One region of the Pseudomonas sp. SA195 genome, then DNA from elsewhere that is predicted to be linked to it. Evidence: riboswitches for the same ligand, from Rfam matches in the RefSeq annotation. Region 1 holds a riboswitch; the other holds the start of a gene.
The links. Region 1 has a riboswitch for cobalamin ahead of btuB (TonB-dependent vitamin B12 receptor). Riboswitches for the same ligand answer to the same signal wherever they lie in the genome.
Positions count from the first base shown of each region.

Region 2: linked by a shared signal. The riboswitch ahead of M1D78_RS09745 (cobaltochelatase subunit CobN) and the one ahead of btuB (TonB-dependent vitamin B12 receptor) in region 1 are both predicted to bind cobalamin.

Region 1 is NZ_CP096392.1:1,535,868-1,540,286, reverse strand. Features, by position in the region: gene cobO (cob(I)yrinic acid a,c-diamide adenosyltransferase) at 1-145, opposite strand, end outside; gene M1D78_RS07105 (hypothetical protein) at 142-711, opposite strand; gene btuB (TonB-dependent vitamin B12 receptor) at 748-2,589, opposite strand; cobalamin riboswitch at 2,703-2,915, opposite strand; gene M1D78_RS07095 (metallophosphoesterase family protein) at 3,057-3,863, shown strand; gene nhaD (sodium:proton antiporter NhaD) at 3,900-4,419, opposite strand, start outside.
Region 2 is NZ_CP096392.1:2,093,469-2,097,887, forward strand. Features, by position in the region: gene M1D78_RS09735 (nitrite/sulfite reductase) at 1-1,381, opposite strand, end outside; gene M1D78_RS09740 (DUF2970 domain-containing protein) at 1,743-1,961, opposite strand; cobalamin riboswitch at 2,087-2,223, shown strand; gene M1D78_RS09745 (cobaltochelatase subunit CobN) at 2,313-4,419, shown strand, end outside.

The DNA.
Region 1 (4,419 bases):
AGCTGCTCTTGCCCTTGCCGTTGCCGGTGTGCACTAACAGAAGGCCGTATTCGTCCTGTGCGGCGGCGATTTTTTCGTCGACCACCGCTTTCTTGCGCTGCATACGTGCGCGGTGCCGGGCGTCGCGCTCAGTCGATTCGCTCATGCCCGAGCCTCAGCGCGCTCAGCGCTAAAGCCCCGCAGCCCGACGAACAGCAGCGCCGCCATACCCACATACGCCGCCATGGTGCCAAGGTTGCGCGGGTAGTAGTGCACGATACGTTCGACCAGTAGCGCCAACGACGGCTCTTCATAACGGCCGGAGAAGAACAGGAAGCCACCGCCGGAGAACAGATAGCAAACGAACGCACTGGCTGCCATGCAGGCCGCCAACACCGCGAGGCTGCGCCAGTGTGGCTGGTGCAACCGCGCATAGGTGCGTCCGCCCCACCAGAGCGCACCGTAGGCCGGCAGCAACATCCAATACGACGGGGACATGCAATAGCTACCGGCGACTTCCCAGCCCATCGAGGCCAGGTCCAGCAGCGAAGCCTCGACGAATAGCCCCGGGAAGACCCAGCGCGGCGCTAACAATGCACCAGCCAGGAAGAACACCGCCCAAGAGGCGCTCGGCAAGTTGACCGAGGCAAGATGCTGCCCGCGGGTCATCGCCATCAGCGCCACCAGGGCAACGCCGACAGCCATTTGGGCTCGTGGGGACAGTTTGATCATGCGTGTTCTCCTTCGAGGTGCGCCGTTGAGTCCGAATCAGAGGGCCTGATAACGGACGGTGAAATAGACCGCTTGGCCAGGCTGGTTGTAGCCGTCAATCGTCTGGTAGTTGGCGTCGAACAGGTTCGCGACCCGCGTCTGCACGCGCCACTCTTGATCGATGCGGTACTCAGCACGCAGGTCAACCGTAGCGAAACCGCCCAGCTCGGTCTGGTTTGCCGCGTCGTTGTAGCGTGCGCCTTCGGCATGCAGCGTAGCGCCTACGCTGATGCGATCGAATGCGCGATCCATTTCCAGGTTGAACAGCTGCTGTGGCCGACGCGGCAGGTTCCGGCCGTTGTTGGCGCCATCCGAGCGATTTTCGGCCTCAAGAAGCGTCGCGTTGGCATTCCAGAACCAGCCAAGCCACTCGCTCGCGACATTAAGCTCGGCGCCGTGGATCAGCGCTTCGTCGACGTTTATATAGCCATTGTTCGGGCCGGTGGCGGCGATCAGGTTGTCGATCTCGTTGCGGAACAGATTGACGCTCCAGCTACCCCAGCTTGGCTGACCTTCCAATCCGACCTCGAGGTTCTCGGACTCCTCCGGGTCCAGGTCGGGATTGCCTTCATACATGCCGAAGAATCCCGGGTAGTAAAGCTGAGTGAAGGTCGGTGCCTTGAACGCAGTACCGTAGCTGACATAGCCACGCACATCGTCAGTCAAGGCATAGCCCAATGCGACCGCGCCGGTATTGTGCCCACCGAAGGTTTCGTTAACGTCCCGGCGCGCGTTGAGTTGCCAGTCCAGGCGCCCATGGCTGCCGAGATACTGGGCGAAGCCGCCGTTGTTGTGTCGTGAATTCATCTGATAGTTCGAGTCACTACTGAGCTCGTCCTGCAGATAGTCGTAGCCGAGGGTCAGGGTGTGCCGCTCCGCCAGCTGGATGTCGTTCTGCCAGGAGAACTGGTCGCGACGCGAATCGAACCGTGACGAAAAACTGCCGTCGCTGTACGCGTCGCTCTTGTCCTGGCTGCGCCCAGCCTGCAGGGTGACCAGCCAGTTCTGGACGGGGGCATAGCGCGCGCTACCGCCCACCACGTGCTGCTCGCCGTCCATGTACGCATCGTCGCCGCCGTCATATTCGTTGTGCATCTTGGCACGCAGCACATTGCCAGCCAGCTCCAGCCCGTTGTCGAAACGGTAGCCGGCATTCAACGAACCGGCCAGGTTGCGATAGCCATCGGCGTCCGGGTCGTTGGAGAAACTGTTGTGGTTGGTTGCATCAATACCGTCGGTATCTTCGCTATTGACCGCCAGGTTGAACCAGCCCTGGCCATCGCCGCCGCTGACACCGGCGCTGCCGGTGGCGGTGTCATGCGTGCCGTAGCCTGCCGAGAAGAATGGGCGAATGCCGTGCACCTCGCCCTTACGGGTAAAAATCTGAATGACGCCGCCAATGGCTTCGGAGCCATAGAGGCTCGAGCGCGGTCCCCGTACCACTTCGATACGTTCGATCAGCTCGACCGGAAAATCCTGGTAAGCGGCAGCGCCGTTGCTGACGGCACCGACCTTCACCCCGTCGACCAGCACGATGGTGTGGTCCGAGTTGGTGCCGCGCAGGAACAGGTTGGTCGTCTTGCCTGGCCCGCCGTTGTTGGCTAACGACAAGCCCGGCACACGACGCAGCAGATCAGGCAGCGACGTCGCCTGGCTGCGCTCGATTTCTTCACGATCGATGACGGTGGTTGCCGCCAGCGCTGGCGTTGGCGTGTTGACGCGCGTCGCCGTGACGACGGTCGAATCCAGGTCGAGTGAGCCTTGCGCAGCCTGCGCGAGCGCAAAGGGAGCCAGGCCGAGCAGCGCGAACGCCGCGGTTGAAGTGAGGGTCTTGCAGATCAAGGTGGGGTCTCCGTCGTGCCCGCCGCACGACAACAGTCGATAAGGGCAGACGGAGGATACGAAGGGAGCGCAGGTGCAAGCAGCCGCACCCCGATCAGCGCCCGCCGCACTGCCGTGGATTGCGACAGGCCGGTCTCCGGGCTTGCGAGTGGACGAACGTCCTGTAAGCCGCGCCTTCCCGTGCCTGGAGCACAGTGGCTTTGTGCGGCTCAATCTCGCCTACCGTTGCGGGGGCAGCGCCGGAATCTTCTACGAATGGACCGGCTTCCCTGTTTCACCCGACTGGCTTTATGCCAGGGGGCACCTGAAGCAGCGCGGAGGTTAGTCCAAGGCCCTGCGCGGCGCAACCGGAAGCGTCGCCGCAAGCTCGTCACGAGACGTTACCGGAACGCCTCGGCGATCCTGGCTTCGAATAAGGTAACGTGCCTTCGAACCCGGCATCCCAACGAGAAGACGCCAGCCTAATGACGACCATCGTGCAGATATCCGACACCCATTTCGGCACCGAGCAATCCGGTGTCGTCGAGGCCCTGGAAAGCCACGTACGCGAGCACGGGGCGGACCTTCTGGTCTTTTCCGGTGACATCACGCAACGCGCCCGTGCCAGCCAGTTCGCAGCGGCGCAGGCGTTCGTCGAGCGCCTGCTCGCTCATGGCATTCCCGAGACGCTAGTGATTCCCGGGAATCACGACATCCCCCTGTACAACCTCTTTGCACGCTTCCTGACGCCCTACCGCAATTACCGCAGGCATTTTGGAGACGACCTGGAGCCGACCTTCGAAAATGGCGAAGTGCTGGTGATAGGCCTGAATACCACGCATCCAAGACGCCATAAGGACGGGCTGGTCACCGATCAGCAGGTACGAGCGGTGCGTGAGCGGCTGAGGCAGACCAGCCGGGACAAGCTACGCATCGTGGTCGCCCATCAGCCATTCGGCGCCATGGTGCTGAGCGATCTGAGCAACTTGCAGCACGGTGCCGATGCAGCCCTGCATTGCTGGGCCGATGAAGGACTTGACCTGGTAATGGGCGGGCATATCCACCTGCCCTACGTCTTGCCGCTGTCCAAGCAATACACCGCGCTGTCGCGTGAGATCTGGATGGTCCAGGCGGGCACCACCCTGTCCTCGCGGGTGCGTGGCACCTCACCCAATTCGTTCAATCGATTGAAGTTGCATGCCGGGCCGAACAAACACGCATGCGTCGAGCGCTGGGACCTGCTGGACGGCTGCTTCGTCCTGGGCTCGCATTTCAACCTGCATTGGCCCTAACCGCCTGCCGGTTGCCGGCGGCGGGCCATTGCGCGCTCAGCCGGCAATCGTGCGCCCCATGAGGTACACCCCTGCGAAACCGGCGTTGAATGCGATGAACAGGAAGACGAAGTACTTCAAATAGCTGCCGAAGGTAAGCCCACGCACCTTGCTCATCGCCACGATGCCGGCTGCAGAGCCAATCACCAGCAGCGAGCCGCCGACGCCGACGGCATAGGTCAGCACCATCCACTCGGCCACGCCCATTTGCAAACCCGATTTAAGCAGCGCGGCCGTCAGAGGGACGTTATCGATTGCCGCGGAAAGCACGCCCATCGAGTAGTTGGCCATGACAGCCGGAACCTGATCATAGATACGCACCAGACCGTCGAGCACCGCGATCTCCTTGAGCATACCGACGAGCAGAAGGATGCCTAGGAAGAACAGCAAGGTCTCGAATTCAACCTGGCGGACGTATTCGAGGATGGGATCCGTCTCGATGTCATCACTGAAAAAGCGTGCCACCAGGAACATGATCGACAGGCCAGTCAGGAAGGTCAGCACCGGCGGAATCTGG
Region 2 (4,419 bases), 560 kb from region 1:
CGTTCATGCAGCCGGAGATGTTCAGGTCGATATTGCCGATGTCGAACAGGTAGTCCATGTCGTCGAAACGGCGCTGGATCGCTTCGGCGATTGGAATCGACTTGGCATTGGCCAGTGAACAGAAGTCACCGCCCGGGCAACAGATGATGTCGGTCAGCAGACCAATGTTCGGGGTTGCCACACCCAGTTCGCGCAACTCATTCCACAGCTCGAACAGGCGGGCCTGCTCGACGTCAGCGAGAATCATGTTCTGCTCGTGAGAATTACGGACCTCGCCGAAGCTGTAGCGATCGGCCAGGTCGGCAATGGTGTCGAGCTGCTTGTCCGTGACGTCGCCTGGGGCGACGCCGGTGCTCTTGAGCGACAAGGTGACGGCAGCGTAGCCCGGCTTCTTGTGCGCGACCACGTTACGCTGGCGCCAACGAGCGAAGCCCGGGTGCTCGGCGTCGAGCTGGGCGAGAGCGGCGTCCTGGTCGTCAAGCGCCTTGTAGGCGGGGTCGACGAAGAACTTGCTGACGCGGGCCACTTCGGCGTCGGTCAGTGTATTGGGGCCGTCCTTGAGATAGGACCACTCGGCTTCGACACGCTCGGCAAACACCTCGGGCGTCAGCGCCTTGACCAAGATCTTGATCCGCGCCTTGAACTTGTTGTCACGACGGCCATAACGGTTGTACACGCGCAAGATGGCGTCGAGGTACGTCAGCAAGTGCTGCCACGGCAGGAATTCGTTGATGAAGCTGCCGACGATCGGCGTTCGGCCAAGGCCTCCACCGACGGAAACGCGGAAGCCCAGCTCGCCGGCGTCGTTCTGCACCGCTTCCAGGCCAATATCGTGCACCTCGATGGCGGCACGGTCGCTGACGGCACCGTTGACAGCGATCTTGAATTTACGTGGCAGGAAGGCGAACTCAGGGTGAAAGGTCGACCACTGCCGAATGATTTCGCACCAGGGGCGCGGGTCGACAAGCTCGTCGCGCGCGACGCCGGCGAACTGGTCGGTCGTCGTGTTACGAATGCAGTTGCCGCTCGTCTGGATGGCATGCATCTGGACTGTCGCCAGCTCTGCAAGGATATCAGGCACGTCTTCGAGTTCTGGCCAATTGAACTGTACGTTGGTGCGGGTGCTGATATGGGCGTAACCTTTGTCGTAGTTGCGGGCGATCTCCGCCAGCTTGCGCACCTGTGTGGAGGACAGCAGCCCGTATGGCACCGCGATGCGCAGCATGGGCGCATACCGCTGGATATAGAGGCCATTCTGCAAGCGCAGCGGGCGGAATTCCTCACCACCGAGCTCGCCCGCCAGGAAGCGGCGGGTTTGGTCGCGGAACTGACGCACGCGATCCTCGATGATGTGTTGGTCGTACTGGTCGTAAACGTACATGGGGTGTCCTGTTCTCAGGGCTGTTTACAGCTTTCTGCGCGCACGGCCGCGCACCCATTCAGGGAGGGCGGCAAGATACCAGCTAGCAGTTATGCGCAAAAGTGATGTTTGGGAATATGTTTAGAACGAAACGCCGCCATTTTGATATTTCGTAAAGCTGCCTTGAGGGCTGCGCCGGGGTGGTCTTAACTCTTAGCAGCAACGTTGTTCCAGCGCCTCATTCCAATCGATAACAAGGAGCGCAGCCGTGTCCGAACATCATGGCAATGACAGTCGCGCGGACGCCACCGCGATCTTCTTCATCATCCTGCTCGTCGTCGCAACCGCAGTGTTCTGGGTCAGCCATCAGTAACCGTGGGCGTTACAGCGCTACCAGATAGAGCACCAGTTTCACGACGCCGAGCAGCACCAGTACAAATAGCGCAGTGAAGCCGACCCCAAGCAGGATGAATTGGCTCGGCTTGCCGTGATTGAAGTCGCGTACGCGGTTCTTGCCGCTCTGCACGCCCAGCGCGCCGGCCAGCACACTCTGGAGCAATTGTCGCCAGGTCAGCGATTTGGGTTGCTGCTCATCTTTCATAGGTAGGCTCCGCAAGACTGCTGTAGGGGAGTCTAGCCAGACTTGACGGATGGCGCCCAGGACTGCGGCATGCTTGATCTCACCTGGGGCGGCGCGTAAGGTTCGCGCGGTCGGCCGGATGGTGGCCGGCTTCATGGAGTGCGCGGTGCCCGGATCATGGTCTGGGTTGAATGGGAAATCAGTGAAAGCTGATGCTGCCCCCGCAACGGTAGGGTCGACGCGTTCGACTGAGCCCGATACCAGCCCGTACTCCCCAAGGAATTGTCGCGGTGGGCGGCAGCCTCGGAAACCCCTCGTCGGTGTCGGACGTGGGGTTTCTGTCGCCCGCGCGTCCCCGAAACGGGAGTGGGCATGTTTCTATCGATGCGGGTCCTGTGCACCGCCTTGTTGGTCCTGGTGGCACAGCCGCTGTTCGCCGGCCAGATCAACGCCATCATTTCGCAGTACAGCGCCGCGGAGTTTGCCTCGGCCGTGGTGCAGTTCAAGCACCGGGTTCCCGGTGCCGACATCAGCGCCCGCACGCCCGAACAGCTCTCGGAGATGAGCGACGCGGACGTCGCCGACTGGCTCGGCACGGGTGAAAGCCTGCTGGTAGTGGGTGTCTTCGGCACTGAAGTGGATCGCTTACGCCCGCTGATCCAGGCGCACGCGGCAGGCGATCGGATCATCATGCACAGCGACCAGACGCTTGTTGTCATGAGCCGCTTCGATGGCCAGCGGGTGTTCCGCGACCGTGAACATGCGACACGACTGGGTGCGGAAAAGCCGGGGGATGATCTGGTCGGCTGGGTTCGCGAACTCGGCGATGCCAATCCCGATCAGGCCCCATGGATCGAGGCACGCAGTTACTGGCTAGGTGGTGGGAGCGAGAACATCGCCAGGCTGCTCGGCTGGCTCGCCAATCGAGGCCAGCCGGGAACGGTCATGCCGCCCGAGCCTCGTCCTGCGTTGCGCTTCTATCAGGACGGGCAGATTACCGACCCTACCGAACTGGCCTGGCGCGGCGAGACGCTGGTCGCGGTAATCGACCACGGCCGCGCGGACCGCCACGGCGATGCCGATCTCAACGATGCGTTATGCCAGACCCTCCAGCAACGCGACATAGCCTGCGTCAGCCTGTTCGCCACTTGGGGTGAGGGCACGCTTCAGGCCCTGCGCTGGCTCGAGGGTGCCCAGCATCCGCCGCTGGCAGCCGTTGTGGTGCTGCAGGATTTCGTGCTGGGTGGAGGCGAGGGGCGCGAGGAGGCGACCGACCTGCTGAAGCGCCTCGATGTCCCCGTCCTCAAGGCGCTTCGCCTGGCGGATCGAGACGAAGATGGCTGGCAGCTGTCGAGCGATGGTCTCGGGCGCGACAAAGTCCATTACCAGCTCGCCATGCCTGAACTCCAAGGCATCAGCCAACCGATGGTCCTGGCTGCCTGGGCATCGGCTCAGATCGACCCGAATTCCGGCATTCGTTTCGGTTTCAGCCAGCCGCTACCGTCGCGGGTCGAGGCGATTGCGGCTCGGATCCATCGCTGGCAACGGCTGCAGAAAAAATCCAACGAGAACAAGCGCGTCGCGATCATCTATTACAACCACCCACCGGGCCGGCACAACATTGGTGCCGACAACCTGGACGTGCCGCAATCGCTGTTCGCCATCCTTCAGCGGCTCAGGGCTGAGGGCTACAACACCGGGGCGCTACCTGAATCCCCCGAGGCGTTGCTGGCCCTGTTACAGGATCGAGGCGTCAACCTGCCCGAGCAGGGCGACGCCCTGGCGGAGATGGTTGGCAAGGTCGCTGGGCTGGACCGCGAGGCGTACCTGCGCTGGTTCCGCAGTTTGCCCGCCGCGCTTCAAGCAGAAATGGAGCACGGCCCGCTGGGCTATTGGAACGCGCAGATGCGGCGCGCCCTGCAGGGCTCGCACCTCGAAATTGCCCGGCACACGCTGCGCAGTGGTTCGAGCGAGCTGCACCACGTTCTCGATGGTGTCGATCACCCGGCCCGGGCGCGGGCGCTCGACTTGCTGGCGCAGCTCGAGGACTTCTACGAGCAGGCGCTGGCCCAACCGGGCCTGGCCAATTGGGCCGAGGCGGACGCATTGATCGAGGGGCTCGCGGCAACTGGCATCGAAGGGTTACGTGGGTGGGGCGAGGCGCCCGGTCAGGTCATGGTGCAGGACGGCCGGATGATCTTTCCTGGCGTTCAGCTGGGTAACGTCTTCATCGGCCCGCAACCGCCGCGTGGTTGGGAAGTCGACGAAGAATTGCTGCACGCGAACCTCGTCTTCCCGCCGCCTCACCAGTATCTGGGCTTCTATCACTGGTTGCGTGACGGGTTTCGTGCCGATGCGCTGGTGCACTTGGGCCGGCACTCGACCTACGAGTTTTTGCCGCGGCGCCGGGCGGGTTTGAGTGCCGAAGATTATCCGCTGCAGATTGTTGGCGACCTGCCGAGTATCTATCCGTACATCG